Regions from separate parts of the Agrobacterium sp. SORGH_AS 787 genome, predicted to be linked through region 4. Evidence: riboswitches for the same ligand, from Rfam matches in the RefSeq annotation. Region 4 holds a riboswitch; each other region holds the start of a gene.
What was found. Region 4 has a riboswitch for cobalamin ahead of QE435_RS05735 ((2Fe-2S) ferredoxin domain-containing protein). Riboswitches for the same ligand answer to the same signal wherever they lie in the genome.
Positions count from the first base shown of each region.

Region 1: another riboswitch for cobalamin. It lies ahead of QE435_RS02670 (ABC transporter substrate-binding protein); the one in region 4 lies ahead of QE435_RS05735 ((2Fe-2S) ferredoxin domain-containing protein).
Region 2: another riboswitch for cobalamin. It lies ahead of QE435_RS13705 (DUF1636 family protein); the one in region 4 lies ahead of QE435_RS05735 ((2Fe-2S) ferredoxin domain-containing protein).
Region 3: another riboswitch for cobalamin. It lies ahead of QE435_RS17890 (CbtB-domain containing protein); the one in region 4 lies ahead of QE435_RS05735 ((2Fe-2S) ferredoxin domain-containing protein).

Region 1 is NZ_JAUTBG010000001.1:617,548-625,396, forward strand. It holds gene QE435_RS02640 (UDP-glucose/GDP-mannose dehydrogenase family protein) at 1-205, shown strand, start outside; gene QE435_RS02645 (NAD-dependent epimerase) at 225-1,241, shown strand; gene QE435_RS02650 (hypothetical protein) at 1,253-1,564, opposite strand; gene QE435_RS02655 (pseudoazurin) at 1,756-2,166, opposite strand; gene QE435_RS02660 (ABC transporter ATP-binding protein) at 2,222-3,001, opposite strand; gene QE435_RS02665 (iron ABC transporter permease) at 2,998-4,017, opposite strand; partial or broken gene QE435_RS02670 (ABC transporter substrate-binding protein) at 4,022-4,981, opposite strand; cobalamin riboswitch at 5,241-5,464, opposite strand; gene QE435_RS02675 (glucose/quinate/shikimate family membrane-bound PQQ-dependent dehydrogenase) at 5,600-7,849, opposite strand, start outside.
Region 2 is NZ_JAUTBG010000002.1:906,598-914,446, forward strand. It holds gene cobG (precorrin-3B synthase) at 1-264, opposite strand, end outside; gene cobN (cobaltochelatase subunit CobN) at 261-3,620, opposite strand; gene cobW (cobalamin biosynthesis protein CobW) at 3,627-4,664, opposite strand; gene QE435_RS13705 (DUF1636 family protein) at 4,658-5,083, opposite strand; cobalamin riboswitch at 5,200-5,413, opposite strand; gene cobO (cob(I)yrinic acid a,c-diamide adenosyltransferase) at 5,536-6,153, shown strand; gene QE435_RS13715 (cobyric acid synthase) at 6,157-7,614, shown strand; gene cbiB (adenosylcobinamide-phosphate synthase CbiB) at 7,601-7,849, opposite strand, start outside.
Region 3 is NZ_JAUTBG010000002.1:1,797,672-1,805,520, reverse strand. It holds gene dmeF (CDF family Co(II)/Ni(II) efflux transporter DmeF) at 1-4, opposite strand, end outside; gene dmeR (Ni(II)/Co(II)-sensing transcriptional repressor DmeR) at 15-287, opposite strand; gene QE435_RS17935 (sulfite exporter TauE/SafE family protein) at 393-911, opposite strand; gene QE435_RS17930 (hypothetical protein) at 863-1,156, opposite strand; gene QE435_RS17925 (helix-turn-helix domain-containing protein) at 1,325-1,738, shown strand; gene QE435_RS17920 (YbhB/YbcL family Raf kinase inhibitor-like protein) at 1,797-2,345, opposite strand; gene QE435_RS17915 (AraC family transcriptional regulator) at 2,444-3,259, opposite strand; gene QE435_RS17910 (GNAT family N-acetyltransferase) at 3,602-4,090, shown strand; gene QE435_RS17905 (type 1 glutamine amidotransferase family protein) at 4,115-4,687, shown strand; gene QE435_RS17900 (hypothetical protein) at 4,684-5,001, opposite strand; gene QE435_RS17895 (CbtA family protein) at 5,007-5,714, opposite strand; gene QE435_RS17890 (CbtB-domain containing protein) at 5,726-5,908, opposite strand; cobalamin riboswitch at 6,052-6,260, opposite strand; gene QE435_RS17885 (cytochrome c) at 6,315-7,232, opposite strand; gene QE435_RS17880 (cytochrome c) at 7,308-7,739, opposite strand.
Region 4 is NZ_JAUTBG010000001.1:1,309,222-1,317,070, reverse strand. It holds gene QE435_RS05745 (ABC transporter permease) at 1-293, opposite strand, end outside; gene QE435_RS05740 (ABC transporter substrate-binding protein) at 296-1,801, opposite strand; gene QE435_RS05735 ((2Fe-2S) ferredoxin domain-containing protein) at 1,803-2,663, opposite strand; cobalamin riboswitch at 2,693-2,882, opposite strand; gene QE435_RS05730 (TonB-dependent receptor) at 3,409-6,234, opposite strand; gene QE435_RS05725 (FecR family protein) at 6,389-7,516, opposite strand; gene QE435_RS05720 (sigma-70 family RNA polymerase sigma factor) at 7,520-7,849, opposite strand, start outside.

The DNA.
Region 1 (7,849 bases), 690 kb from region 4:
TGCCCAGGGTCCCTACGAGGCCGCGCAGGATGCCGAAGCGCTGGTGATCGTGACCGAATGGAACCAGTTCCGCGCGCTCGATCTCGCCCGTCTCAAAAGCATCATGAAGAGCCCCGTCCTCGTCGACCTGCGCAACATCTATCGCGCCGATGAAGTCACAGCCCATGGCTTCTCCTATTCGAGCATCGGTCGCTCGGAACAGTAACGGAAGGTCTGCACATCCCATGCGTTATCTGATTACCGGAACGGCGGGTTTCATCGGCTTTCACCTCGCCAAGCGGTTGCTGGACGATGGTCACTTCGTCGTCGGCTTCGATGGGATGACGCAATATTACGATGTCGCGCTGAAGGAAAAGCGGCACGCGATCCTTGCGCGTTCGAACGGCTTCAAGGCTGAAATCGGCATGCTGGAAGATGCCGATGCGCTGAACCGCGCAGCCGACCTCGCCGAGCCGGAGGTGATCATCCATCTCGCGGCGCAGGCGGGCGTTCGCTACAGCATCGAGTGCCCGAAGGACTATGTGAACTCCAACCTCATCGGCTCGTGGAATATTCTGGAGCTGGCGAAAAATCTTCAGCCAAAGCATCTCCTGCTCGCCTCGACCTCCTCGATCTACGGATCGAATGAGAAGGTGCCCTTTGCCGAGAGTGACCGTGCCGATGAGCCGATGACGATCTATGCGGCCACCAAGAAGTCCATGGAACTGATGGCGCATAGTTATGCGCATCTGCATAAGGTGCCGACGACGGCTTTCCGCTTTTTCACGGTATACGGTCCCTATGGCCGACCCGACATGGCGCTCTTCAAATTCGTCGATGCCATCCTCAAGGGTCAGCCGATCGATATTTACGGCGAAGGCCAGATGAGCCGCGATTTTACCTATATCGACGATCTGGTGGAAGGCATCATCCGCCTCAGCCATATAGCACCTTCGGAAGACAATCGCGTCACCGAAGAGGGTGTGACCGATACGCTGTCGAAACATGCACCGTTCCGCGTGGTCAATATTGGCGGTGGCCAACCTGTCGAGTTGATGCGCTTCGTCGAAACGGTGGAGACTGTTCTCGGCCAGAAGGCCATCCGCAATATGCTGCCCATGCAACAGGGTGACGTGCCGCGTACCTATGCCTCGCCGGATCTGCTGCGAGCGCTCACAGGCTATGCGCCGGAAACGCCGGTTGAAACAGGCGTCCAGCATTTCGTCGAATGGTACAGGGGCTGGCGCAACGAAAATATCTAAGGCGTAGGAGCTTAGACCTCAGTTTCCCCTTCATCACCGCCCTGCAGCAAGGCAAGAACGGCTGCGCAATTCGGTTCGCTCTTATCCAGCAATTGCGCCGGTGACGTCCAGCCGAAGGTAAAACCGACAACGGTGGCGATCGCCCAGGCCGGGTCTTCGCCGGCGCGGTTGAGAAGCTGCGGCGCCTGGCTTGCGACGCATCGCTGCGATTGCTGGATAATTTCAGTCGATGCATTTGCACGATCCAGCTGTTCGCGCATCTCGGCTTGAAGCGGATCGACGACGAGCAGCGTAATGAACCATGCGGCGATATCGGAGAGCATGAACGGACCTCTTAGTCTCGGCGCGGTGTCGGAAACGGTCCGACATCGTGAAAGCGCCGGGACTTTCACCAGAGGGGCCCGGACCAGCGGGTTGAGGGAGATGTAGGATGAGTGTCTTCCGCTTCAAGATCGTAAAGCGGACTTTTGCACACAGACGCCTCTGAAAAGTGCGCCTGATCCCTATCTCGTGCTCAAGGCTTGCCTTGGTCCGCCTCGGCCTCGGCAAAGAGAGCATCGAGGCGCGGCTTGGCGCGGGCGGGAACGGCCACGCTTCTATAGCTTTCCGGCAGACTGGTCTCGCCCACCTTGATCAACATGACCATGCCCATACCGAAATGCGGCGAGCATTTGATGCCGTAGAAGCCGTCCCGTTCGAAAGTGACTTCAATCTCCTCGTTGATCTTGCCCTTGAAACCCTTCGCCCCCTCTGGAACCATGCCGTCGATGGTCGCGGCATTGTGGCTCTTATGCGTGGCGATGAACTTTACCGTGTCGCCGGGCTGGAGATGAAGATAGTCAGGTTCGAAGACCATCGAGCCCTTCTCACCCTGATTGAGCATCCTGACCTCCACGGTCTCCGCCAAGGCAAGACCCGCACTCATCGACAAAACGACGGTAGCCGTAGCAATGGAGAGAAGCAATTTCATCGTGATATCCTTATTGGGTTTCGATCATGACCGGCGCGCGATAGCGGATATGGCAGGCATCCTCGCCTTCTCGTTCCACATCGACATGAACGCCAAACACATCGAAGATGAGTTCCGGGGTCAGGACCTTGCAGGGCCTACCCATCGCAACGAGCGCTCCCGCCTTGAGCACAGCGATCCGGTCACAGAACATCGCCGCGTGATTGAGATCATGCAAAGCGGCAACGACGGTTAACCTCTGCTGGCGAACCAGATGCAGAAGTGCGATCTGGTGGCCGATGTCGAGATGATTGGTCGGCTCGTCCAGGAGCAGGATCTTCGGCTGCTGTGCCAAAGCACGGGCAATATGCAGACGTTGACGCTCTCCGCCAGAAAGCGTGTGCCACATGCGCCTCCCGAAACCCTCCATATCGACGTTACGCAACGCCTGATCGACAATCTCGTCATCTTCAGGGGACCAAGGAGACAGGGCGCCCTTATGCGGAATACGGCCAAGCTCCACCGCCTGGCGAGCACTGATGCGCTCCTGTGTCTCAGCCTGCTGCTCGACAAGCGCGATCTGGCGCGCCACATCACGACGCTGGAAAAGGTTCATCGACTTACCGTCCAGCAAGACCTCGCCGGAGCGCGGTTTTCTCAGGCCCGAAAGCATAGCCATGAGGCTCGTCTTGCCAGATCCGTTGGGCCCGACGATGCCAAGAAATTCACCAGCAGAAAGATCGAGGCTGATGTTATTGACGATGCCGACACCGCCCGTTGTCCAGCTTAGGTTGCGCACGGAAAGCATTATGCCACCCTCCGCCGCTGCGAAAGGATAAGCGCGAAGGCGGGCGCACCGAACAGTGCGGTGATGACGCCAATCGGTAGAACCTGGCCGGCGATGATGGTGCGGGAAAGAACATCGGCACCGATCATGAAGATGGCGCCGATCAATGCGGCAGCCGGAAGCAGGCGTCCGTGGCAAACGCCGACGACCAGGCGTGCAGCATGGGGAATAACGAGACCAATAAAGCCGATCGAGCCGACAATGCTGACCATGACCGCCGTCATCAGCGCAGCGGTGCCTGTCAGCACCACATAGACGCGACGCACGGGTACTCCTAGAGAAGCGGCCGATCCCGCTCCGAAGGTAAAGGCGTCCAGCGCCCGGGCATGCCAGAGGCAGACAACGAGGCCGAAAATGGCGATCGGAAGGGCAAGCGAGACATCCGTCCAGCGAACGCCGGACAGGTTGCCGAGCAACCAGAACATGATGCCCCTGGCCTGTTCAGCATTGGCAGCCTTGGTGACGATGAAAGAGGTGAGCGCGTTGAACAACTGCGAACCGGCGACGCCGGCCAGAATGATTGCGCTGTTGCCCCGCCCAGCCCTGAGCGCCAGCAGGCTGACAAGCGCAAAGGCGAGGAGCGCGCCGAGAAATGCACCGAGAGGCATGGTCAGCACGCCAGCACCCAGGCCAAGGATTGCGACGCCGACGGCGCCGGTCGATGCCCCGGCGGAGATGCCGAGAATGTAGGGGTCAGCAAGCGGATTGCGCAACAGGGATTGCAGCACGACCCCAGACACGGCGAGAGCTGCCCCACAACAGGCGGCGACCACGGCGCGGCTCAAACGATAATTCCAGATAATGCCTTCATCGATGGCATCCAGCGGATATCCGGCATGCCAGAGGCGATTGGCGACCGTCTTGGCGACAACCTCCATCGGAATGGAGGTTTCGCCAATGGAGGCGCCAAGCCAAAGCGCCACCAAAAGGCACCCGGCTGCAATGACGGCAGCACGGGCGTAAAGCAAAGAAAGGGGCATAGGCTTACTTCGCCAGGCCGAGTTGAACGATCTGGTCGGCCAACACCTCAATGCCGTCGATGGTTCGGATCGTCGGGTTCATAGCCTGTGCATCCATCACGACGATATGGTTGTTCTTGACGGCCGGCATCAGGCTTGTGACCGGATCATCCTTCAGGAATTTCTGCTTCACGGCGATATCGTCAGCTGGAAAACGGCGACGGTCCATCTTGCCCGCAACGATGATGCTGGGATTGGATTTGGCGATGGTTTCCCAGCCGACTGTGGGCCATTCCTCTTCGCTGTCGATGACATTTTTGATGCCGAGCGCTGACATGATATAGCCGGGCGCACCGTTCTTGCCTGCGACGTAAGGATCGATATCCAGTTCAGCGCTGGAGAACCAGAAGACGGCAGAGAGCTTGCCATCCATAGATGCGATCTTCTGACGCGCAGCCTCTTCCCGGGCCTTCAGGTCGGCGATGAGCTTCTCACCTCGGTCTTGGACATTGAAGATTTGCGCGAGTTCAGCGACCTCTTGATAGATCTGGTCCATGGTGAAGACAGAACTTCTGACGCCATCGCCACCGCCCGAATTGTCCTTTCCGGTGCAATCCGCAGGCGACGTATATACGGAAATCCCAAGTTCTTCGAATTGCTCAGGCTTCGCAACGATGCCTTCCGGACCGACATGCCATTGAAACTGTGCGGTGACGAGATCCGGCTTCTTCGCCACAACGTTCTCAAAACTCGGATCATTGTCCGCGAGGCGCTCCACCTTGGCGTTGGCCTCTTCATAACCCTTGATCACGGGTCCGATCCAGACGGCCGTTCCCACAACCCTATCGGCCAGTCCCAACAGATAAAGGATTTCCGTGGTGCTTTGACCGAGAGAAACGGTGCGCTGTGGCGCGTGCTTGAAGGTGACGTCCCTGCCGCAATTTTTCAGCGTCAAAGGGTAGGTCGTTTCCGCAGCCTCTGCCGTGTTCGGCACCATCGAGAGTGCAGCGAATGCCGCCGCGAGAAATGCGCCGGTGAAGTGAAATGTCATGGTTCGATAATCCCCGAAATCGTCGACGTTGCCAAAGGCATACGCCGTCATGTGAGCGCGAATGAAACACTCATTCGACAGCAACGTGCGTGAGACGATCGAGAACGAGGAAAAAACACAGATGGATGTGAGCGCTGAAGGGCGCAAATAACAATCATGACGTCTCCTGTTCAGGGCATCCCCGCCCGTGACATTGGAATGAACTTATGACGGCAGGTCTCCTGGCTCACGGATGATCGTCTTGCCCGCCTTCCCACGATAGATTCGCAGTGGCCCGACGCAGGTAAATGCGTCACGAGTGCTCGACAATCCGCTAACAGTTGCGGGGGCAGCCACGGCCTTGGAGACAATCCCCGCACCGTGTTCCCTATTATTCCTCGCGATCTCTCGCTTGGAACCGTCATAAGCCAGATAGACCTATTTGATCTGGTCCGTCAAGCGACGTCGTGTAATGTTATTACATACCAAATACAAGCCTATTAACGTGCGCTTGAGAAACAAAATGGCCGGAAACAAGTCCCGGCCATCAAGGGTTTTAACGAAATGCTCCGGTTAGGGGAGCGTATAGGCGATGACGTAATCACCAGGCTTCGTGCCGACCGATCCGTGACCGCCTGCAACCATCACGACATATTGCTTGCCATCGTCGAGAGCGTAGGTCATGGGCGTGGCCTGCCCGCCCGCGGGCAATCTTGCCTCCCATAACTGCTTTCCGCTGGTCAGATCGTAGGCGCGCAGATAGTTGTCGACCGCTGCACCGAGGAAGGCCACGCCACCCTTGGTGATCATCGGGCCGCCGATACCCGGCACGCCGACCCTGAAGGGAAGCGGCAGTGGCGTCATGTCATAGACAGTGCCGTTCTTGTGCTTATACGCAACCTTGCCGGTTCTGAGATCGGCTCCTGCGACATAGCCCCACGGTGGCGCCTGGCAAGGGATGCCGATCGGGCTCAGGAACGGGCCCATCAACACGGCATAGGGCGCGCCGTCGTTGCGGTTCAGACCCTGCTCACTGCCCTTCTCATCCTGCCCCTTCGGCGGGACTTTGTCGCGCGGAATGAGCTGCGAGGTGAAGGCAAGATAGGTCGGCATTCCGAACATCACCTGGCGCTCGGGATCGACCGCAACACTGCCCCAGTTGAAGGTACCGAAGTTGCCCGGATAAACGAGCGTACCCTTCAAGGACGGCGGCGTGTAGCGACCTTCGTAATTCAGCTGATGGAACTTGATGCGGCAGGCGAGCTGATCGAACAGTGAGACGCCCCACATGTTCTTTTCTTGCAGCGGCTCGGGCTTGAACGTCAAGGCAGAGGTCGGCTGCGTTGGCGCGGAGAAATCTTCCGGAATTGCGCCACCGGGTGCCGGTTCTTCGGTCACCGGCAGGATCGGTTCACCCGTCCGACGGTCCAGCACATAGATATCGCCCTGCTTGGTCGGCCCAACGAGAGCGGGAACAGACTGGCCATCCGGCTTTGTTATGTCGAGCAGCACCGGTTGTGCCGGCACGTCCATGTCCCATAGGTCGTGATGCACAGTCTGCCGGACCCAGCGGTCCTGCCCGGTGTTTACGTCGAGTGCCACAATCGACGAGGAGTATTTCTCTACACTCTCGCTCCGACCCATTCCGAGCTGGTCTGGAACTTGATTCCCCAAAGGAATGTAGACGAGCCCAAGCGCTTCATCGACGCTGAATACGGACCAGCTGTTGGGAGAGTTGGTCGTATAGGTCTGACCCGGCGGAAGCGGTTGGGTCTGGGTAGGGTTTCCGGAATCCCAGTTCCACAGCAACTCGCCGCTGTTCACGTCGAAGGCGCGGATAACGCCGGACTGTTCCTGGGTGGAGTAGTTGTCATTGACTGCGCCACCGACGATGATCTTGTTCCCGGCAATGGCGGGCGGCGACGTGGAATAGTAGTAGCCAGCCGGGTTGTACTTCATGCCGGTCTCCAGGTGCAGAACACCCTGGTCAGCAAAAGACGTGCAAACCTGGCCGTTTTCGGCGTCGAGCGCGATGAGACGAGCGTCGGATGTTGGGAGATAGACGCGGGCGGCGCATTGCGCGCCTGCCTGAGCGGTTGGGTCGGCATAATAGGTTACGCCACGGCATGTCTGATGCTGACGATTGGGATTGAGGCCAACATTCGGATCGTATTTCCACTTTTCCTTGCCAGTCGCCGCATCGATGGCGATCGCCCAATTGTGCGGTGTGCAGAGGTAAAGCGTTTTGCCGACCTTCAGCGGCGTCACCTGATAGGTCGTTTCGCCAACGTCGCCGGGAAGCTTGACGTCGCCGGTCTGGTAACGCCAGGCCTCTTTCAGATCGCCGACATTTGCGGTGGTGATCTGTGTCAGCGGCGAATAACGCTGTCCATAGGAGGTCCGCCCATATTGATGCCACTCGCCGTCTGGAACAGGGTTTCCATAAGATGGCGCATTGTTGACGACCTCCGTGGGCAAATTGCCCTCCTGGTCATGCGGGTCCTGCGTCATCGAGACGGCGGCCACGCCCATGGAAATGACGACGGCTGCAAGAAGCGGAACGGCGTTGGCTCCGTAACGAATGCCCGTTGGACTAACAAAACCGAGCGGCTTACGGATCCAGGGCATCAGCAGCCAGATGCCAATCACGATGATCAGGCCGCCACGCGGCCCAAGCTGCCACCAGTCCAGACCGACTTCCCAGAGAGCCCAGCAGAGTGTCGCCAGCACGAAGAGCGCGTAAAAATGCAGCGCCGCCTTGTTTCGCTTGAAAAGAAGAATTGCCGTAATGATGAAGGCAAGCCCGGCGAGCGCATAATACAC
Region 2 (7,849 bases), on a different contig from region 4:
TTGCAGCGCCAGCACATCATGCTCCAGTCCAACAGCGCTTTCGGCCGTCAATCCACGAAATTGAAGGCTGCCACGCGCGGTCACATCCAGGAGTCCATTGCCGTGGCGGCGTGCAAGATCGCCGAGACGACCGAAATTACTCGGCGACAGCGAAGCGGTAAACGCCACCCGCGACAACAGTCCATCGCCCGTTCGCATTGGGGCGGAGAGGGCAGGGCAGACGCCTCTGCGAAAAAAGGGCTGGACCTGAGGAAGTGGCTTCATGCCGAGACCCTCTTGGACAAGGCCTCGGACGAGCGCGGCGCGAGCAGCATTTCCAGTTCCGCATCCACGGCGTTGCGGCGGCTGTGCCAAAGATTGCGGCGGCGTGCAGACAGGAAGCGTTGCGCCATCAGTTCCGCAGCCTTGGGGTTTTCCCGTAAAATGAAATCGCGCACCTCTTCGTTGCCGAAATAGGCATCGTAGAGCGCTTCGATCAGCGACGAGGAAACGGCCTGCGTGGTTTCAGCAAAGCCAATCAGCCGGTCGACGGTCTCTGCAAATTCGGCGGCACCGCGCGGACCATGGCGCATCTGTCCGGCGATGAAGCGCGGATTGACGGCACGGGCTCTGACCACGCGGGTGATTGCCTGGGCGATGGAGCGGGCACGCGGCCGGGCAGGATCGGTCGTATCCAGCGCCACCACATCCGCCGCCTGTCCAAGCTTTGCCTTGGCGGCGGCAAAGCCGCCAACGAAGGCGACGTCGGACGAACCATCCAGAAGATCGCGACCCGGATCGTCACCGGTATGAACCAGAAGTTCAGCGCGTTCGACTTGGGCAGCAAAGCCTGAATCGGAGAGGATCGACAAGCCATCTGCCCCACCAAAGGCGTGGCTGGCCGCGTCCAGATAGGCTTGGCCCAACTCTTCCCGCTCGTCCCAATCGCCGCTTGCCAAGGCCTCTTCGATGCCAGCGCCATAGGTACCGGGAGCCGAGCCGAAAATGCGTGCTGGGATACGACCGAGAGAGGCCGTTTCCTCCGCCAGAGGATTATCGCCGGACGACTCTTCGCGTGAGGCAATCGTCCTTGCCGCCGCATCGAGAAGGGCAATCAGAGGCGGGAACATATCGCGGAACAGGCCCGAAATGCGGAAGGTCACGTCCACCCGCGGGCGTCCGAGCGCGGCTGGCGGCAGAACTTCGATGCCGTTGACCCGGCCGGTCGCCTGATCGTAGATCGGACGCGCACCCATCAGATGCAGCGCCTGACCGACATCTTCGCCGCCATTGCGCAGCGATGCGGAGCCCCAGAGATCGAAAACCAGATGCCGCGGCCAGTCGCCATGGCTTTGCAGATGATGGCGCAGCACCTCTTCGCCTGCCGCTTTTCCAAGCTCGAAGGCCGTCGGTGTCGGCATGGTACGCGGATCGGCAGCATAGAGATTGCGCCCTGTCGGCAGCACATCCAGTCGTCCGCGTGCGGGTGCACCTGAGGGACCCGGCACGATATGGTGACCATCCAGCGCCGCCAGCAGCGCAGCTTTTTCTTGGGCAGCACTTTCGCGCCTCAGAGAATCCGGCTCATCGTCGGCGCAACGCCCGAACACATGTTGGCCGTCCTTAATGGCGAAATCCTTGAGGTCGCACAGAAAGGCATCGATCCGGGTGAGTGCTGAATCCGCGTCCTCCGCCGCGCCGATACCGGCATCGGCGGCGAGCCCCGTCTCGAAGGCCTTCTCGACGATCAGCTTTGCCAGACGGTCGCGGCGACGGCGATCAAGCCCATCGGCCTGGGCATATTCGTCCACCAGTTGCTCGAGCGCGGCCTGCTCCGGCGAAAGACCGGCGGCAACCAGTATGGGCGGAATGTGCCCGATGGTGACGGCAGCGATCCGTCGTTTGGCAACAGCAGCCTCCCCCGGATTGGAGACGATGAAGGGGTAGATGACCGGCAGCGGTCCAGTGACGATTTCCGGGAAGCAGGTTTGCGACAGCGCGACCGTCTTTCCCGGCAGCCATTCCAAGGTGCCGTGAGCGCCGACATGGATGATCGCATGCGCGCCGAAATCCTGCTGCATCCAGGCACCGAAAGCCGCAAGCGCATGACGCGGCGGCAAGGCCGGATCGTGGTAGTCCACCCGCCTGTCTACTTGGCGCCCCCGGTCTGGAGCAAGAGCGACGACAACGGAGCCGAAACGGGCGGCGCGGAAGTGGAACGCCTGATCAACCACAGCCTCGTCGTCAGCGGCATCGCCCCAGGCCGAAGCCATTCCGGCCCGTGCCTCCTCAGGAAGCGTGTCGAAATAGGTTCGGTATTGGGTGAGAGGAAGAGCGGCGTTCTCCGTCTCGATCCGATCCAGAAGCTCGCGTGCGGTCTCCGGAATATCGCCGAGTGCATAACCCGCATCCCGCAAATCACGCAGCATCTCCAACACGCTTTGGGGCACGTCGAGACCCACGGCATAGCCCGTGCGACCGGGTGCGGCACCGGGATAATCCGGCATCAGGATGACAAGGCGCCTTTCCCGGGCTGCAGTCCGCGTCAACCGAAGGAAGGCGGCAATACGACGAGCGACCTGCTCGACCCGGTCTGACTCTGGGGCGTTGATCAGCCCTTGGCGCCCGTCAGGATCGGACTGTTTGAATGAGATCGCACCTGCCAGAATGCGCCCATCGAGTTCCGGCAAGACCACATGCATGGCAAGATCGGATGGATTGAGGCCCCGCATGTTCTCGGCCCAGCCATCGCGCCGGGTCGTGGCCATGATCACTTGGAACACCGGCACGCCCACCCGGTCGAACAGGCTCGTGCCGTCCTGATCCGTCTGGCTGGCAAAGGCAGTGGCGGCGATAATGGCAGCGGGTTTCAGCGGTACCAGCGCGTCTTCGAGGAATCGGATCGCTTCACCATCCTTCAGGCCGCTGACGAAGATCGGCAGGGGTGCGAAACCGCGGGACTTCAGCGCCTCGAAGAGCGCATCGATTGGTGCAACATCGGCAGCCAGAAGCATGGAGCGATAGAAAAGGATGGGAAGTCTTATCGCTTCGGGGGCAAAAGCCGCGAGCACCTCATCGACATGGACGGCGCCAAGACCCGGCAGATAGAAGCCGGACTTCGGCAGCGGCTCCGGCGTGAAGCCAGGCCAGGCACCCTCCTCAGCAAAAGCGGCAAGACCTTCCGAAAGCCGGCGCATGTTCTGCGGGCCGCCTTCGCGGAAGAAGGAGAGGATTGAAGCGAGCCACGTCTGGTCGATTGTGGATTGCGCCTCGAGCTTTTCGTCGCGCTCGCTACACTCACCCGGCAGGAGCAGGAGCTTGACGCCGCGCCTGCGCGCCATCATCGCCAGCTGATCGACGCCGTAGCGCCAACGGTCCGCCCCGCCAAGAATCCGGATAAGGATCAGCTTGGCATGTTCTGCTGTCTTTTCGATCCAGAGGTCGACGGACATAGGATGGCGCAGTTCGGAGAGATTGGCGACGCTGAGCGAAACGCCAGATTCTTCAGGCCAGGCGTGCTGCAAACCGGCCAGATCGCTTGACGAGAAAGACAACACCACCACATCCGCCTGGGGCTGGTTGAGATCAACCGGCTCGATCAGGTCGTCTAGCGACGAAGATGTGGTGGCGAGAATATGCATGATGCGTCAGGCAGCCAGCATCTGTTCGATCTTCTCGCGGTTGAGGCCCTTTTCGCCAATTACCACCAGCGCAGAACGCCGCACTTCGCCCGCAGCCCAAGGGCGATCGAAATAGTGGTTCACGCGCGAGCCGACCGCCTGAACCTGCAAACGCATCGGCTTGGCCGAGACTTCGACGAAACCTTTGATGCGCAACACATTCTCGGAGGCCGCGGTTAGAGCGATACGCTCCGCCAGCGACTCAGGATCGGATACCGCGCCAAGCTCGACGACGAAGCTATCGAACTCGTCATGATCGTGGTCTTCCTCCTCGTCATGGTGGGTATGGCGGTTTTCGATATCGTTCTCGACCGCAAGCCCGAGACCGATGAGAACCGCAGGATCGATCTGGCCATGGGATGCGACGACGATCTTCGCAGCCTTTGGCAGATGCTCGCCGATATGCGCCTTGGCGCGTTCCAGACCATTCGCATCGAGAAGATCGCCCTTGGTCAGCACGATCAGATCGGCGCAGGCGATCTGGTCTTCGAAGACTTCTTCGACCGGATCGTCATGATCGAGCGCTTCGTCATTGGCGCGCTGGGCGGCGAGCGCATCCATGTCATGCGACACCATGCCTTCCGCCAAGGCCGCACCATCGGCCACCGCAACGACGGCGTCGACGGTCACGCGGCTTTTGATTGCCGGCCACTGGAAGGCCTGCACAAGCGGCTTTGGTAGTGCGAGGCCCGAGGTTTCGATCAGGATATGTTCGACCTTGGGCTGGCGGCTGAGGATCTGTTCGATGGCCGGCTGAAAGTCGTCAGCGACCGTGCAGCAGATGCAGCCATTGGCAAGCTCGACGATATTTTCCTCCGGGCAGCTTTCGATGCCGCAGCCTTTGAGGATTTCGCCATCGATGCCGACATCGCCGAACTCGTTGACGATGATCGCCAATCGCTTGCCATCGAGCTTTTCGAGAAGGCCGCGCAGCAGCGTGGTTTTGCCGGCGCCCAGAAAGCCGGTGACGATGGTGCAGGGAACGCGCTCTAGCGTGGTCATGATGTCTCCTCGACGAAATTCAAAGGGGGAATACGCGCGACCATGCCGCGCTTCAAACTATCGGGACGGCCGCGCCAGGGCATCAGGCCATCGGTGGACGTGGAAAGCAGGCGCGCACCGGTGATGAGATCCTCGGCGTTTTCAGGCGTCAGCCCGCCAAACACATAGGACCAGCCGTCGGCTGTGCGCATTGCGGCGCTGGCACCACGCTTGCAATTGGCGAGGCAATTGACGCTGTGCACCTCGACATTTACCTCGGCGCCAAGCGCGATCGCCGCTTGCGCGAGAAGCGCACCAGGACGGGGCTCCGCATTTGGCTCCGCCTCGTCGCGGCAGCTGCGACAGACATAAACGACCAGGCCGGACGCTTCGCGCGTGTCGGTTGATCCTTCAGTCCGTGACGATGTTGAGGTGATATCCAAACCGTATCCGCTTCCGCCATTCAAACATGCAAGGGGTGCGGATACCGAAGACGGAATGCGAGACAGCGCAAACCGAAACTCGGCGAGACCGACTGACCGGAGCACCCCGCCCGGCAGACGTTTTGTTCTGAAACGGCAGGTCTCCTGGCTTGCGGCTTGAACGAGCGCCCTTGCACCGCCTTCCCGGATCGAAATCCAGTGGCTTTACGGTGTGGGCTCGCCGCTTACAGTTGCGGGGGCAGCCACGGATTGACCCGAGAAGTGGGCGGAACCGTGTTCCCTCTTAGCTTTTCCCGTTGCCGGAAAAAGACCGTCAGTGCCTTACCTTTACGGGCAAGCCGCGGCTTGGTCAATGCAGGCGTTGGCACGCGGCTCATCGGCTCCATTGCGGAGGAGGGCGTTTTGACTATAGTCGCCGCTTCTAAAAACGGCTCGGAAGGACGTGGGACATCATGACACGCGAGATCAGCGACAGCGAGGCCGCCCGCCACCGCGAAAAGATGGTGAACCGCAAGAGCGTGCAGGATGCCGAAGTCGCCGAAAAGACCATCGAGAAGGGTCTGCTGATGGTCAATACCGGTCCCGGCAAGGGCAAGTCGACGGCCGCGTTCGGGCTTGCGCTTCGAATGCTCGGCACGGGAAGACGCGTCGGCATCGTTCAGTTCATCAAGGGTGCGTGGTCGACCGGCGAGCAGCAGGCGCTGACCATTTTCGGCGACCGGGTGGAATGGCGCACCATGGGCGAAGGTTTCACGTGGGACACGCAGGATCTGAAGCGCGACGTCGCGGCAGCCACGAAAGCCTGGGACGAAGCCAAAATGCTGATGGCCGACGAAACGATCGGACTTCTGGTCTTGGACGAGCTGAACATCGCGCTTCGCTACGACTATCTCGATCTGACGGAGGTCGTCGCCACCTTGCAGAACCGCCGCCCTGATCTCCACATCATCGTTACCGGGCGTAACGCCAAGCCACCGCTCATCGAGGCAGCTGACATGGTGACGGAGATGACGCTGGTGAAGCACCACTTCAAGGCAGGCGTCAAAGCCCAATCCGGCATCGAGTACTGATCCATGGCCGCCAGATCCATCATGTTTCAGGGAACCGGCTCGGATGTCGGCAAGTCGCTGATGGTGGCAGGTCTGGCGCGCGCCTTTACCCAGCGCGGACTTTCGGTTTTGCCCTTCAAGCCGCAGAACATGTCTAACAACGCGGCGGTGACGGCAGATGGCGGCGAGATCGGCAGGGCGCAAGCTTTGCAGGCGCGCGCCGCTGGCGTGCCGCTGTCAGTGCACATGAACCCGGTTCTGTTGAAACCCCAGAGCGAAACGGGTGCGCAGGTCGTGGTTCAGGGAAAAATTCTCGGCAATGCGAAAGCAGCCGACTATCAACAGATGAAGGCCGGGCTGATGCCCCGGGTGCTCGAAAGCTTCGAGCATCTGAAAGCCCGCGCCGATCTGGTCCTCGTGGAAGGTGCCGGCAGCGCTTCGGAAGTCAATCTGCGCGCCAACGACATTGCCAATATGGGCTTTGCCCGGGCAGCCGATGTCCCCGTGATCCTGATCGGCGATATCGACCGGGGAGGGGTCATTGCCAGCCTCGTCGGCACGAAGACAGTGGTGGATGCGGACGACGCCTCGATGATTGAGGGATTCATCGTCAACCGTTTTCGCGGCGACCCTTCGCTCTTCGATGAAGGCATGCGCGTTATTGCCGAGCATACTGGCTGGAGCTCCATCGGCCTCCTCCCGCATTTCGCCGAGGCATCGCGCTTGCCCGCCGAGGACGCGCTCGGCTTAACCGGCGCAAGCCAATCAAAGCCCGGTGCGAAAATCCGCATTGCCGTGCCAATCCTGCCGCATATCTCGAACTTCGACGATCTCGATCCGCTCGATATGGAGCCGGATGTCGAACTGGTGCGCGTGCGCCCTGGAGCCGCCATTCCCGGCGATTGCGCCCTCATCCTGCTCTGCGGATCGAAATCCACGATTGCCGATCTGGACGTCTTGAAACAGGCTGGTTTCGATATCGACATCAAGGCGCATCTTCGCCGTGGCGGCTTTGTGCTTGGTCTCTGTGGCGGCTATCAGATGCTGGGACGTGTCTTATCGGATCCGGACGGCATGGAAGGTCCGCCTTCCACCGTCGAAGGTCTTGGGCTGCTCAATGTCGAGACGGTGCTGACGGGAGACAAAAGGCTGGTCTCGGTAGAGGGGCGCAGCTTCGATGGTAAAGCCTTCTCCGGCTACGAAATGCATGTGGGCGTCACGAAAGGCGACGACTGCAATCGTCCCTTTGCCACGATCGGCAATCACGTCGATGGTGCAATCTCAGCGGACGGCCGCGTTTTCGGCACCTATGTCCATGGGCTGTTTGCTGATGACGGACAGCGCAGCGCCTGGCTGCAGAGGCTTGGCGGGCAATCGTCTGCCCTGAATTACGAAGCGCAGGTGGATGCCGTTCTGGATCGGTTGGCGGACCATATGGAGCGCCACCTCGATCTCGACGCACTGTTGTCTATAGCACGGTAACCAACGCCAGAAGGCCGAAGAGCCCGATCAACAGACTGTCGGCGATCCACGCGAGTTTCAGCGCCTGGCGAATATCGGTTGCCGTCAGATCCCGCCGTCCGCCTTCGCCCATGAAGCGCGCCTGGATCATCTGTCCGCCGTAGGATCGTGGTCCCGCAAGTGCAAAACCAAGCGCACCAGCCAGCGCCGATTCCGGCCAGCCGGCATTGGGAGACCGGTGATGCTTCGCATCGCG
Region 3 (7,849 bases), on a different contig from region 4:
CCATCGTCTTCACCTTATCGAATATAGGTTTTCAAAACCTGCGCCAGTTCTTCCGTGGCCTTGGCGCGTTCCTCGTCATTTTCTGCGTGCAGCACATGCTCATGCAGATGCTCCTGCATCACCTCGCCCGTGAGACCTGAGAGCGCGCCGCGCACCGAGGCGAGCAGTTGCAGAACGTCGCCGCAGGGCTTGCCGCCTTCCAGCGCGCGCTCCACCGCTTCCATCTGCCCCTTCATGCGCCGGATGCGCGCCAGAAGCTTATCCTTGTCACGGATCGTATGGGACATCTGTTCATCCTCTATATAGTATAGGGGGGTATACTATTTTTTCTTTAGGCAGAAGGCAAGCCCCCATGCAGCTCGGGAAGATGCTGATGGTGACAGAGAGTTCGATCAGCCCTTCAGGGTATCGAAGAGCGGCATACTGATGAGGGCGGCGGTTGCGATCATCCCATAGCAGATGCGGCGAAAGGTTTTCTCTTCGGCAAGGCCGAATACTCTGCTGCCGAGCCATACGCCAAGGCCATAAACCGGTGCGACCAGAACCGCTAAACCGATGAGCTTAATGGTGATGAGACCATTCCAGAGATAGGCCGTGGCGTTCAGCACGGTGGAAATTGCAAAGTAGAGAATGATATTGGCCCGGACAATGATCGCAGGCACTGCCCCACCCAACCAATAAGCGACGACCGGCGGCCCGCCGATCTGCGCTACACCGGAAAACACACCTGCGATCAGTCCGACAATCGCCGTCAGAATTGCCTTTGGCCGGTCGCGGTAGCGCCAACCGGACATTAGCAGCGTCAGCAGCACAACAACGATGACGACGATCGCCCAACGGATGGTGACGGGATCAAGTGTCATCAGGAGGTGGACGCCAAGGGGCACGCCGATGATCGCGCCGAGCGCCATGGTGAGCACGTCGCGTCGATCCGCCCGACGGACTGCCCCCGGTACAGGCCAAGCGTCATCACCCCATCGACCACAAGAAGAAGCGGAACGGCAATCTGCGGGCCCATGACCGAACTGGCGAGCGGCACGAAGATCAGCGCCGCCCCGAAGCCGGAAAAACCGCGCGCGAGACCTGCGCTCAAAGCGACGAGCACCAGAAATGCCAGGGCGGAAGAGGAAAGACCGGTCGATAAGATACTGGGCATGAAGGTGATCGTCGAAGGGAGTCGTTTTCGCGTCCGACATACTCCATCAGCGCGCGTGAATAACCAACTGCTTTCCTCGAATAGCTGGCGGCGGAGGTGGCAGAAAAATTGCCTTTCCCTTGGCCGAACCCTATATCTCTATAAGCTATAGCTATGAGGATGAGGCGCATGTATTCCATCGGCGATCTATCGAAACGGACCGGCGTAAAAGTGCCGACCATTCGCTACTACGAGCAAATGGGCCTGCTCAACGAAGCAGACCGTTCCGAAGGCAATCAGCGGCGTTATGAGAAGGCCGATCTGGAACGTCTGGCCTTCGTTCGTCATGCCCGGGACCTTGGCCTCAACATTGAAGCGATCCGCGAATTGATCGCGCTCAGCCAGCATCGCGAAATGCCCTGTGCCGGAGCCGATCGCATTGCGGCCGATCATCTTGCCACCGTACGGGAGAAGATCGCCAAGCTGAAGAAGCTGGAACACGAGCTGGAGCGTATCGTCTCGCACTGTGACGGGCATTCCATAGAGGACTGCTATGTCATCCGCGCGCTGTCAGATCACGGCCTGTGCGATCACGATCATTGAGACGTCATGCTGGGAAAGGACAGTCACCAGCGACGGCAACTGTCCTCCTGCTGTCTCCTTAGCGGTTATAGACCGCTGTGATCTTTGCCGTGGCAATGGTGTTGGCGCCAATCATAAATCCCGCAAGCGCGTTGCTGGCATTGTCCGGCAGATCTAGGCGCTCCGTGCCGAGAGCATGGACAGTGAAGATGTAGCGGTGGACTTCGCCGGGTGGCGGGCATGCTCCGCCAAAACCGACAACGCCATAATCGTTGCGGATTTCCAGAGCTCCCGCGGGCAGTTTCTTCTTGCCGCTTGCATCAGGTTCGAGCGCCGTTTGAGAGGCGGGAATATTCACCACGTTCCAGTGCCACCAGCCTGAGCCTGTCGGCGCATCCGGGTCGTAAGTCGTGATGGCAAAGCTCTTTGTGCCAGCCGGTGCGCCAGACCAGGATAGCTGCGGCGACTGATTTCCGCCCTCGCAGCCGAAGCCCTTGAACACGAAGGTCGACGCAAGTTGCTGACCCTCGGCAATCGATGTGCTCGATAATTTGAAGTCCGCGGCGCTTGCTGTCGTGGTGGTTAGCAAGGCGAGTATGAAGCCTGTCGCAACGTTCTTTTTCAGCATGATGAGGTGTCCTTTCCACACATTGATCATGCCCATTCCAATAGACCTTCACGGAATTTCGAGCTTCCGGCTGGCGATCAAAGACTATCGAAAAACGATCAGAGTTCTGCCGTCCGGATGGAGCGCGGCTTGAGACCGAATCTCTTGCGGAAGGCTTCGGAGAAATGGGAGGGCGTCTTGAAGCCGCACTCCAACGCGATGCTGGAGATCGGGCTATCCGTCGATTGCAGCATTCCCAACCCCTTCTCCAGTCTCGTGTTCAACAGGATCTGCGAAAATCCAGGACCGGATTTCGCCAGCCACCGGCGGAAACTGGCTTCACTCATGGCAAAATGCCGGGCGACGTCTTCGGCCCGCCAGGGCTGGCTGATGTCGGTCTCTATCAGCCGCCGCACCTTGTTCCATGGCTGGTCTTCACCTCTCCTCGGCAGATGGACACCGTGATGGCGCAGCCAGACCAATGGCTCCAGAAGGCGATGGCGCTTGACCGGGATGGGTAAAGCGTCGTCATCCAAGGCTCGCCGCGTGATCTCTACGACATCATAATCAGCGCTTTGTGCCTGGCGAATAATCTGCACACCGGGCGGGCCAGCTGCGAGCGGCTGATCGGCGAAGACCGAGTCAATCAACTCATGATCGAAGTAGATCCCGGTCGCCCGATAGTTTGCAGCACTGACAGGACGGTTTTCCAAGGTCACGATAGAACCCGATGGGAAAATAAGGAGGTCACCGGCCTCGCCCACGAACTCGCCGTTCACGGGGCAGACGACCCTTTTGCTCCCCACACAGATGAAGCATAGGAAGGTCAGGCCGATGAACAGATCCGTGAATGTCGCGGCCGTGGCTTGGGTAATGGGAAACACGGAGACGCCCGGCCCATGAAAATCCAGTTGCTCTACGGATTGCGCCGTCATCGATGCTTTTATCCCTGCTATTGCCTTTACTGAGTGGGAGAGCGCACTCGGGAGGCACATAGCGGCTTGAGGGCGCGCGATGTCAATCTGCCACATGCCTCATGGCAGATACCGAAACGTAGCTATCCAAAATGCTGAAACGGCCCCTTGACAGCTCTGCAATTCGAGCGCAATGAATCGCCCATGATCAACGAACGCGCACCCATCTCCTGCACGTATTTTTGGGCCTACCTGTAAAGGGCGGCTCGACAGATCACTTTGTCAACAAGCCGCCGTTAGGCGGCTTTGTTGTTTTCCAAGCGTCCTGACGGCAAAAGACCAGAAAACCGAAGGACCAGACCCATGACCGAAGACAGCCTCCTGACACTGCCGAGACCGCCCGTCGTCACCATTCGTGGTGCGCGCCCTGCCGATCTTCCCGAACTCAATGAGATGATCACCCTGCTTGCCGCCCATCATGGCGATGCCGCCGCGATTACGCCCGAGAAGCTCGAGCGCGATCTTTTCGGCCAGGTCCCCTGGATCACCGCACTGGTGGCCGAAGCTGCAGGCGAGCTTATCGGTTACGCCATTCTCGTGCCGCTCTACCGCGCACAGGAAGGCCGCCGCGGCATGGAATTGCACCACCTCTTCGTACGGGACGGGCATCGCGGACACGGCACCGGCCAGCATCTTGTGGCGCGCGCGCGCGACGTTGCCAAGCGCTGCGGCTGCGACTTCCTGTCCGTCGGTGCTGCAACAGGCAACTTTGCCGCACACAAGTTCTACGAAAACATGGATTTCGTCCCGCGTCCCGTCACCGGCATGCGCTTCATGCAAGCGATCGCCTGAGCTTCTTCGCTTTAGGAGAATGACATGACTCGTATTGCCATTGCGCTGACGCAAGACTTCGCCGACTGGGAACCTGCACTGCTTGCCGCTGCGGCCCGCAGTTATCTCGGCGTCGAGATCGTAACCGCATCACCCGACGGCCAGCCCGTCATTTCGATGGGCGGGTTCAAAGTGATGCCGGAAACGTCCTATGATGCTCTCGACCCGGAGACGATCGACGCGCTTGTCATTCCGGGCGGCATGAGTTGGGAAAAGGGCAGCGCGCCCGATTTTAGCGATCTGGTCTATCGCTTTCGGGCGCGAGGCCGCGTGGTTGCAGGCATCTGCGCCGCGGCCAGCGCGCTCGCCGGGACAGGCATCTTGAACAGTGTGGCCCATACCGGCAACGCCCTGGCGTCGCATCAGAAGTATGGTGCCTATGAGGGAGGAGCGCTCTATCGCGATCAGCCACAAGCCGTCAACGATCAGGGTGTCGTCACCGCGCCCGGCAATTCACCGGTCAGCTTTGCTAAAGAGGTGCTGAAAGCTCTCGGCCTGTGGGGATCGGAAACCGACGCGGAACTGTCGGTATTTTCTGCGGAACACTTGCCGACTTAACGATCCAGAACACGGCAGAGACGCGCCGGTCCTTGCGCGCCCTCTGCCGACATTGATCGACGAAGATCGCGGCTGTTGATATGAAGGCTGCGTTCGAAAGGGATGTTCATCCGCTCGATCTTGTTTCGGGCAGCGGCAAGAAACATCTCGCGGTTTGCGATAAAGTAAGCGCGACAGGTTTCTTCCGCCGGCACCTCAGTCATCAGCGCTTTGAAAGCGAGGCGGTGCATGGCGCAAAGCGCGCCATGACCGGGAACGGAAAAACGCAGGCAATCGAGTTCATGGCTCCAATCGACTGCGTTTTGACCCGCCATCATTTTTACTTTGCAGCCTCGAAGCGCTTGAGGAACAGCCCGCTCAACGAGCCGAGGATCAGCCAGAAGACGAAGCTGGTGACTGTTGCAAGCACGACGAAGCGGCGTTCCAGCGGCAGAGGCGCCAGCGCATGTTCACCCGCAGGCGGCAATGGCGCACCGACGACGTGCGGCGCGACGATCAAGACGACGGCAAGGATCACCGCCCAGGGCTCCGAGCGGCGGAAGGCCAGAAGCGCAATGCCCCCGGCAGTCGCGGCAGCGGTCGCAATCCACCAGGCCTGACGCGCGCCAAGATCAGCAGCAGGGCTGCCCGGCAGTTCTGGCGGCAAACCGATCATCGGCGCCAGCATGACGACAGCAAAGCCGGCGAGCCCCCAGAAGAGACCTTCGCGCCAACCACCCTGGGAGCCGCGAAGCGAGATCAGACCGGTGAGCACCAGCGCATAGCCGATGGCCGTCAGCACGTTAGCGGCCACGGTGTAGGCATTGCGCTCGAAACCATCTGCCGGCGTCCAGGCTTCCGCGTCATGATGGTGATCGGCGGGTGTGGCCGCATCATGGGAGTGACCTGCCTCGCCACCGGCGCTTTCGAAGGTTTCCGCCTGGAGGATCAATGGCGTTGTGCCAACCGCCTGCATGGCGCTGACGGCAAGCCCCGCTATCAGTCCCACGAGGACAGCGGTAAAGACAATATTTCTGAAAAACGGCATCTTATGTCCCCTCAATGGCAGGGGAAAGCGTTGGCGTGGCGCGTATCATGCGCCGCATTATGCATGGCCTCGACATGCGAGAAGCCGACGAAACCGACAATGAACAAACCAAGTGCAACGGCACTCAGCGCCTGCAAGAGTTTCGATGTGGTCGAGGAAACGGCGCTCGACGCCGTGTTCTGTTGGATAGACATGGTGACCCTCTTTTTCAGCGGCGCACCGCTCTCAAGCAGCAGGACGCACGCATTCAACATTCACCACGGGGAAAGACAAACAAGGCTTTTCGGACGGATGACGCCAACCCGAAAACCGTGCTCTTCCGGACACCCCGCCGGCATTGACGACACTTCGCGATGGCAGGTCTCCTGGCTCGCGGGTCGCAGCCTTGAAAACACCTTCCCGATGCCAAAATCAGCATCAGTGGATTTCGTTTTCAGGCTCGCCGCTCACAGTTGCGGGGGCAGCCACGAATGAGAGCAGAGCTCCTATCGTATTCCCTTTTCACTTTCCGGCATATCCGGAAAGACCATCACGCCTCTGTTATCAGTCAGCGGTTGTGGAGAGTCAATGCGGGAAGCGTGGCCTCCCGCTTTCATGATGTCAACGCGCCGGAACGGCCTTGAGATAAGCGGCGATTGCATTGCGATCTTCGGCGGAGAGCTTGGCCATATTCTGCTGCACCTTGACCATCGAACCACCGACGCTGTCGAACTCCGGTGTAAAACCGGTTTCGAGATAGTTGGCTATATCGGCAACGGTCCAGGAGCCGATGGCTTGCGAACCCGGCGTGATGTCGGGGATCGTCCCATCGCCTTCCGGGTTTGGGCCGCCTGCCAGCCACTTATCCGCGATCAGCCCGCCAAGCGCCGTGCGTGGCGTGTGGCATTCGCCGCAATGGCCTGGGCCTTCCACCAGATATTGGCCGCGCGCGACATCCATGCCAGCATTGGCAAGCTGCACGCGCGGCGCGCCCTTGTCGAAATAAAGGAACTTCCAGCCGCCGAGAGCCAGTCGCATATCGAGCGGGAATGGTAAATCGTGAGGCGGCGCGTCATTGGTGCTGGCAGGCAACGTCTTCAGGTAGCCGAAGAGATCGTTGATATCCTGCGCTGTCATGCGCGCATAGGACGTATAGGGGAAGGAAGGATAGAGATGTTCGCCATTCTTTCCCACGCCTCGGGTCATGGCGTCGCCGAACTCGGCCACCGTCCAGCTTCCGATGCCGTGCTGCGGATCAGGTGAAATATTGGGCACGTGGAAGGTGCCGAAGGGGCTTGGCAAGGCCTGGCCACCGGACAGGGTCTTCAAGGCATCGCCGCTGGCATTCGGGGCAGCATGACAGCTTGCACATCCGCCCGCCCAAAACAGCGTCTCCCCATTGGCAAGATCGGGCTCACCCAGATTGGCCCAATGGCTTGGCGGTTGGCGCTCAGGTGCCGTCACCCACATGAAAATGCCGAAACCGGCAAGACCTGCGACCGCAACCCCGCCTGCCAGCTTTGCCCAGATGGACGCCATCCGCCTCTCCGCTATCGATAAAACATGATAAAAAGAATAGCCCGCCGCTGAACCGGCGGGCTTGTCTTGGCTGTCTTACTTCTTCACGCGATAGGCCTGATGGCAGGAGCTGCAATCGGCACCGAGCGTCTTCAGGGCAGCACCCGTGCTGGCCTGATCGGTTGGCAGCTGTGCGAGAACGGTATCGGCATCCGCACCGAGCTTTTCCGACTTTGCCTTGAAGTCCGCAAAGTTCTGCCAGATGGTAGGCGACGCAGCGCCTCCCTCGGAGCCAGCCGGGAACTGATCCGGGAACGCCTTGGCGTTGGTGCTGATGGTGGTGACGGCGGTCTTCACGGCCTCGGCGTCGTAGGGCTTTTCACCCTTGGCGATCGCGCCGAGCGCACCCATGGCACCGCCGATCTGTTTCATCAAGCCTTCGCGCTTTTCAACCTCGCCGGCAGCGGAAACCGCTCCGGCGCAAAGACAGCCTATGAGAATGGATGCGGCAATCGTCTTGAATTTCATGTCTCTCTCCTTGTTCCGGTGGCACCGGAGGGTGGTTGTTCGCCGTACCGCATCGTTGCCACGACACGCGCTTGCGTGCCGGGCGGCACACCGAGTCGAACAGAGATGAA
Region 4 (7,849 bases):
AGCGATAATGGCAGACGCTCAGCAAATTCTCGCAATACCGGCTCCCCGGTGCGAAAGGACCGGCCCCAGTCGCCTGTGAGGAAATTCGACAGCCAATGGAGGTAACGGAACGGAATAGGTTGATCCAGCCCCCATTCGGCGCGCAGAGCAGCATATGTGGCTTCTGTTGCCGGAAGATTCCAAAGGTGTATGGCAATGGAGACGGGATCAGATGGCATCATGGCGATAACCGTGAAGGCGGCGAATGAAATCGCCACCAGCCCGATGACCGATCTGATAAGGGGCCAAGTCAAATTCACTCGCTCTTCGCTTCGCCTATATCTGCTCGCAGGACGTGGTAATCCGATCCCCAAGGTTCATATCCTTGGAGCCATTTCGAGAGTCCAACATGCCATATCGGTGACACGAGAAATGAGACAGGCACCTCCTGAAACAATTTTTGCTGCGCTTGAAGCGCAATGCTGGCGCGGGTCTCCGGGTTGCTTTCCGACGCGAAGCGATCGACGATGGCGTCAAACTCCGGCGATGCGTATTTGGCATAATTCAGCGAAGCGCCACTGCGCAGCATCGAATTCATGAAGAAGGCCGGATCACCGCTTGGCGCCGTGTGTTGCGCCCAAAGTGCGATATCGAAGTCACCAGCGGCGGCGACCTGCTGGATGTTTTCGACCACCTGTGTGTCGAGTTCAACACCCACTCTGGCGAGTTCGGCCTTCACGACGGGAAGCATCGTAACGAGATCGGGACGTTGCGGATAGGTGATCGCCAGCAGGCGCAGCGGCTGTCCATCCTTTTCAAGGACACCGGTGGCGCCCTTTTTCCATCCCGCTTCCTCAAACAGCCTTGCCGCATGGTTTAAGTCTGTCACGCGGGCATCTTTGCCAGCAAACGAGAAGTATGGGGCATAAGCGCCCGTCGCTGGCTCTCCGCCGTTGATGGCCGCCGCCAATTCACGTCGGTCAAACGTCAGATCAAGCGCCTGACGTATCCTGACGTCTCTCAACAGTGGGCGGGTTGTGTTGAGCAATGCCAGATATTGATATCCAACCGGAAAGGATTTGATAGTCAGATCGGGATTGTTTTTCAGTCGGCTGACGACCTCTGATGGCAGTCCGAAAGCGAGATCCAACTCTCCCGCTTCCAGCGCCAGCGTCATACTCTGCGCATCCCCGAACTTTCGGAACTCAACTTGCGAACGTTTGTCTGAACCGGGAAAATAGGTGTTCGGCTCGAGTGTAATGGAAGCGTCACTTTTAAAGGCAGCGATTTTGTAGGGGCCGGTGAACGTTGCCTCACCATTCGCCGAGAGTGTGTAAGCAACCATCGGCCACTCCGCAAACAGAGCAGGGATGTAGGGTATCGGTTTTTCCGTTTTTACCTTGAGCGTTAAGTCGTTGACCGCTTCGAAGCTTAGCTTCCCACCAGTGGCAAGGGCGGCTTTGTTTTTCGCAAACGTGTTCTCAAAACCAGTTGCCAGAGCCTTTGCCGTAACAGCAGATCCATCAGAAAACATGCGGCCTGGCCTAAGCTCTATCGTCCACGTAAAATCGTCGTCGCGCTTGGCACTTTCAGCCAGTTCCGGAACCAGTTTGCCGTCGCGGTCGACGGTAAACAGATTTTCGCCAACACCATGACTCGTCAATGCCCAACCGTTCGAACCTTTGGCCGGATCAGTGCCACTGGTGATGTAGGTCGCACCAACATGGAGTGAGTCCGCAGCGACGGCAGTTGAAGCCGCTGCCATTATGCCAACGGCGGCGAGCCCAGCAAAAGCAACGCAGGACGTGAATCTGGATAACATCTTATCTCCTCGGATCAATTTGGGGATTTTTCAGGCGCTGCTTGTGGCCTGTGGGGTGATACGCATAAGTCTCGACCACACGGCCGCCGAGTAAATGGCAGGATATGATGTCATCCACGGCCTGCTCGGTCACACCGCCGTAATAGGTACCCTCTGGAAACACCTGTAATACCGGTGCCAGACTGCAGGGCCCGAGGCACGTCGACTTCGCCGTCATAGTGCCTTCGCCGACAATGCGCAGTTTCTGACGTTCCTGCTGATTGCGTAGATGGTTCCAGATCGTATCGGCACCTGCGCTGTTGCACGTTGCACCAGAGCAAACGAGAACACGGTACCGCTGCTGCGGCACGATCGTTCCCTCGAGAGCAACAGCTTTTCCTTCGGCACTCTCAACGATTTTCGGCTCCCTCAGAAGATCAGCAACTAGCGGTAACATGAAGGGAGAGGAGGCGATGTCTTGAGTGATCGATACCCCAGGCCATGGCTGTTCCCCGGAGCCTCGCCAGCGCTTTATCGATTTGTCTAACCATCGGAAAAAGCTGGGTTCCATCGGCAAAATCAACGGAAGGATGATGATGTGGTTAAGGTTTCGGGCCACCAGGGCAACCAACCCTTCGAAGAATGAGGGCGTACCTTGTTCGGTAAATGCAAAACTGACGACGTCCTCGGGGCATAACTCGCCCAGTTGCGCTGCCAGTCGCTGCATTTCCCTATGGGGCGCGGCCGCAAAGGCGGATTTTGCAATCAGGAGAATTCCGCGCCTTGCTGGTCGATCTGGATGCTGTTGTTCGCTGCGCACTGCCTGAATCTCAATTGGAGGAGGCAGCAAAAATGATGGCGCATCTGACCACACCGTCAGCACACAATCATTCCTGTGGCACACCCCGACCACGGAATTATATATCGTCAGGCAGGTCTCCTGGCTCGCGGGTCAATGCCGTTTTCCGTCTTCCCGGCAATTCTGCCAGTGACATATCGGACAAACGGCTCGCCGCTTACAGTTGCGGGACAGCTCCGGTTTTGCACCGAATTCCCTCTTAGCTTCCACCGAGGTGAAAGAACCATGACTGGCCAAATCTACATGGCGCGCCATTCCTGTCAACGGCGCAACACCATCGCAAAAGTGTGGCGGACCAACTTGCGATGAAAAAGGATTTCCATTGATCATTTGCAGACCGGCGCACGACGCTGAAGCTCAAATATCTGTACGAACGTCCCTTAGAGTGAATTTACCGCACCCCCTCGACACGATGATCTTGGGCGGGACAGCACTGGAGGTTTCTTCGTCAAATTCTGGCATTCGAGGCAGTGCACCGAGGTGGGTTTCTTCATTTTAAGTCACACGAATTCTCATCCAGCCGATATGTAATGTTATACCATTTATGATAAAGTCATTGCGACGGCAAGCTCGAAATTCGCCACGTTGGAAAAAGGAATCGAGGCCAAGCGTGGACGGAGCCGGTTTCGACTATCAACGCTTCCGCATGCCATCATGGGCTTTCAAGAGTGCCCATGACCCGCAAGCACCGGCACCACTAAGTCCGACGTCCGTCGACAGGCTCCATTCCTTGTCCATCAACGATGCGGGGTTGCCGCTGTGATACCAGTCAGAATTTTGCGGTCAGGTTGAGCCGGAACGTTCGACCCGGTGAAGGCATCAGTCCGAGCGTCAGCGTATCCATGTAATAGGTATCCGCAACATTATCGATGGCGGCATCGATCTTAAGGTTGTCGTTGACCTTATAGCTGGCGAAGAGGTCAACCACGGTGTAGGGTTTCCACTCCACATGGGTCAGGCTTCCACCTGTGGAGTTTGATACCCCCAAAGCGGTCGTGGGACGGTTGCCGATGTAATTCAACCTGCCGCCGAAGGTAAGAGTTTCGTCCAGAGCCCGCATGCCAAGAGTGAGCGAGAGGCTGTCTTTCGGTGGAAGTTGGTTGATGACATAACTATTGGCAACGCCGCCGCTTGAGCAAAGGGCTGTATACGACGTGCCGGAAACTTGTCCGGGACGAGAGCAGAACTCTGTTCGTAGGTAACGGGTGTAGGACAGGTCGCCAAAAAAGTCGCCCGCGTCGTAGGATGCTGCCAGCTCAACACCCTCCAACTTGGCATAGTCGATATTGACGATATAGGCTCTCCCTTGATTGAGAGATCTGGTGAGATAGTTGTCCACCCGATTATGGAAATAGCTGGCCTTCAGTTTGAGTTCGTCTCCTGCGGTGAAGATGCTGTCGCTCATCACATTAGATCCAAACTCCCATGTCCGAGCGTGCTCAGGCCGCAGAGGATTGGCTTGGCCCGGTGGAAAATCGCCGCCGTAGAACGAAAATCCTCGTGTGGTCTCGAAAAGGCTGGGCATACGCAGAGCTTCGGCATATTTCGAGTAGAACTGGATACCATCCCAGGGTTCCACCATAACGCTGCCCATGGGAGCAAAGCCGCTATCTTCATAGGATTGATAAACGCCGGAGTTCGAGGTGGTCACGGCGAGAAGATTGGTCGAGCCGGGATGGGCTCGACGATATGCAGCCCGTTCAGCCGAGGAATTGAAGCTCAGCACCTGGCCATTGTAGCTCAATGGATAGGTGGTCGTTTCCCATGGCCGAGTGTCTCTCGATTTGAACTCTGAATATCTGAGAGAACCGTTCAACGTCAGCCATTGCGTCGGCTTCCATTCACCGGAAGTGAAGATGCTTGCTTCACGGCGGTTTCCCTCTCGCGCATTCGGTAGATTTGCTCCTTCGCCTGGCTCGATAAGCTCGTGCGTGAAGGAGCCTCCGTAGTTGAACGACAGGTCGCCCCAAGCGGTGTCGAAACGTGACGTATTCTCCGCATTGATGCCCCAGCGCCGGTTCGCAGCACCATAGTAGTTGTCAAAAGTGGGATCAGCCGGCGTGCCGACAGCGGGCCAATACCATTGCATAGGCGTTGTGAGATCGGCGTTCGTCATCCATGCAGACAGTTTGACGTTCACAAGATCTGAATCCTCAGGATTCCAGCCATATTTGGCTGTATACGTATCCATCTCCACTTGGCTCAACGTGGCTTGATAGGCCCCATAATCTCCTGAATATACGATCTGGGACGGCATGATCTCTCCATATCGGCTTTCATAATGAATGTAGCCGAGATCGATCTTCTGATCGTAGGGTAACCGAACGGTGGTTTTTAAGAGGGTCGAGGTGTTGCTCTGCGACGTGTTGAGAACCTCCTCTCCCGCACGGAACCGGTTCAGGCCGGAGAACCCGACTGCAGTCCAACCGGGTCGAGGGAGACTGCAAGTCAACTGTTCTGTGACCCTGCCGCAATCAGGAAACAGAACTGGACTGGGCACATCGCCCTTCGTGCCGGCGTGGTAATTACCGTTCTGGCGACGGGCAAAGCCAGCGACGATATCGAGGTTTTCAGATCGATAGGCAGCGGCAACACTGCCGTTGCCGCCGGTTGGCTCCAAAAACCCAGGCCTGTCCATACCGTCTGATCCCCCAAACGAGCCGGGCAACGATGCGCTTGGATAAGCCTGCTGGCCGTATAACCCGCCTGTCGTGTAGAGTGGCGGAATGGATGAGCTGTTGGAGTTGAATCCCCCCTTGAAGCGTACACCGAAGCTTTTATCGGGAAGGAGAATGTCGTCGGGCGTGATCGTATTCATTCGAACGACGCCACCGATCACACCTGCTCCATCCGCGCTGCTGTTCGGCCCCTTCTCCACCATGACACTGCCAATGAAGTCCGGATCTATGAAAGAGCGCCCCGCGACGCCCGCATATCCCCGATAGACGGTTGTTTCTTGTTGCGCACCGTCCACGACCACTGGGACGCGCCCCTGCCCTTGCATGCCGCGTATGTTTACGTCCAGCGCAGCACCATTGCGGTTATCGCCATTGAGCACGCCTGGTGTTCCGGAAAGCATGTCGCCCACGGAGGTGCCGCGAAACCGTTCGATCTTCTCCCCGGAAATATAGGTGCTGGATCCGGCTGTCCGATAAGGATCGTCCGCCAGGGTTCTGGATCCTTTGATCACGATGGGGCGAAGAACTGTCGCACCCTCGGCGGACGAGGCACCACTGTCGACGTGAGCGCTGATGATGACGGTACGAGGACCCAGGAAACGGTAGGTCAGGTTCGATCCTGCAAGGATTTCGGCAAGCGCCCTCTCAGCAGTGAGAGTGGAGTGTACCCCGCGGGTCCGATGATCGCGCACCGCTGCCGCATCGACAGAGATTTGAAGTCCAGATTGCTGGCCAAACAGGGTCAGGGCGCTCGCCAGTGGCTGTGGAGCAATCGCAAACGCTTTCTGCGCGTCTGCCACCTCCTGCGCCCTGGCGTGCCCGGTCATCGCCACAAGAGCACCATTGAGCGCGGTTGCCATCAGCAACGCCGTTGTCCAGATCGCGCGAATTGTCCTGTTGTTTCTCTTCTCAGCCATTTTTTGAACGCCCCTAATGCACTTCCGAGGGTAAGCGGACGGCAGCGCCGTCGACCTCCTGAACAAGAAACGGATGGGCATTCGAAATTTTCAGGAAAAAATGCAGTGCGGGGAAAACAACCAGGTGGAAGAGCCTGAATTCGGGCGCAAACGCCTATCGAGCGGAGACGACGGCGAGCCACGATCCCGCGGTATAGATGTTCGCTCCCTGCGACTGCGCCACGGCGCGAAGCGCCGTGATGGGGTCGGCAAGATCGTAGACCCCGGTCACTCGCTTGTCGCGCAGGCCAGGTGCCGCGACGATGATGCGGCCACGGTAATACCGGTTCAGCGCATCGATAACATCACTGACAGCAACGTCCTCGACCATCAGCGTGCCGTTGCGCCATCCGCCAACCGCAGAAGTCGAGGTCGTGCCGCGCTCGATCGTACCTTTCCAGTCGACGCGCTGCCATTCACCTGCTTCGAGTGGCGGCCCGGCCTTCCCGTTTCCACAGGCGGGACAGTCCACCAGCACACGACCATGCGCCACCGAGACAGCTACTCCATCGCTGTTCATGCGAATATTGAAACCGGTACCGAGCACAGTTGTTTCAACACCTTGAGCGTCGACCGTGAAGGGCCGAGACGGGTCGTGCGCCACCTCGAAATAAGCCTCCCCTGCGAGCAGCCGCACGTCGCGCCGTCCTTGAGCGAAAGACAGCGAGACGGCGCTGTCGGCACCGAGGGTCACGATAGATCCGTCTTCAAGACGAACCTGCTGGCTTTGGCCCGTGCCTGTCTGGTAATCCGCTCGGAGCCAGAGACCTGCCGTTGGTGCGACCAAGATGGTGATCACGGCCAGCGCACCAGCGAGAGCCGCCGCCAGAACGGGACGTCGCAACTGCCAAACGCGGCGTGGCGAGTTGGCTGGAAAAGCAGGCCTTACGACAGCAGCCGATCTGTGCGAACCGTCTTCGGATGCCGGTGCGTCGAGCGCCGGCTGCACGGCACCAAGAACGTTCCAGAGGCACTGCGCATTATCCCAAGCCTGCGCGTTCTCCGCAGAAGCAGTCTTCCAAGCGAGGAAGCGCGTCAAAACGGATTCATCGTTATCCTCTTCGCGCAGGGCAACCAGCCACTCGAGCGCTTCGCGCGAACGTTTATCAATATCGCTATCGTGCTGAATGATGATGGGTCCCTGCTTATTGATCTCGTCGTAAGTGAACCAGCGGCCCTTTAGGCCATCTTCTATTCGAAATAACGTATAGGGCGCGGCTTTTTTTAAAACTATTCCCGTCACGGATCATTTTGTTCTCGCCACCTGACGGCGGCAAGCCTCCAACCCGTCAACGACCAAAGAATGGGCTAGCGATACCGAGATATCGAGCCGCAGTGCTATATCTTTCAACTTGCAGCCCTGAAACCTGTATAACTCCACAGCAAGACGAGTGCGTGGAGGAAGCGCCTCCAGAGCCTTCATGACAGCGACGAGTTCGTCGCGGTCGATCGCGATCTGTTCAGGAGATGGCGCTGTCTCCCCGATTTCTTCGGTCAGCGCAGAAGCATCGAACATCCGGCCTTCGAACATGCAGCGACGTAGGGCGTCCAGAGAAAGATTTCTGACAATCCTTTT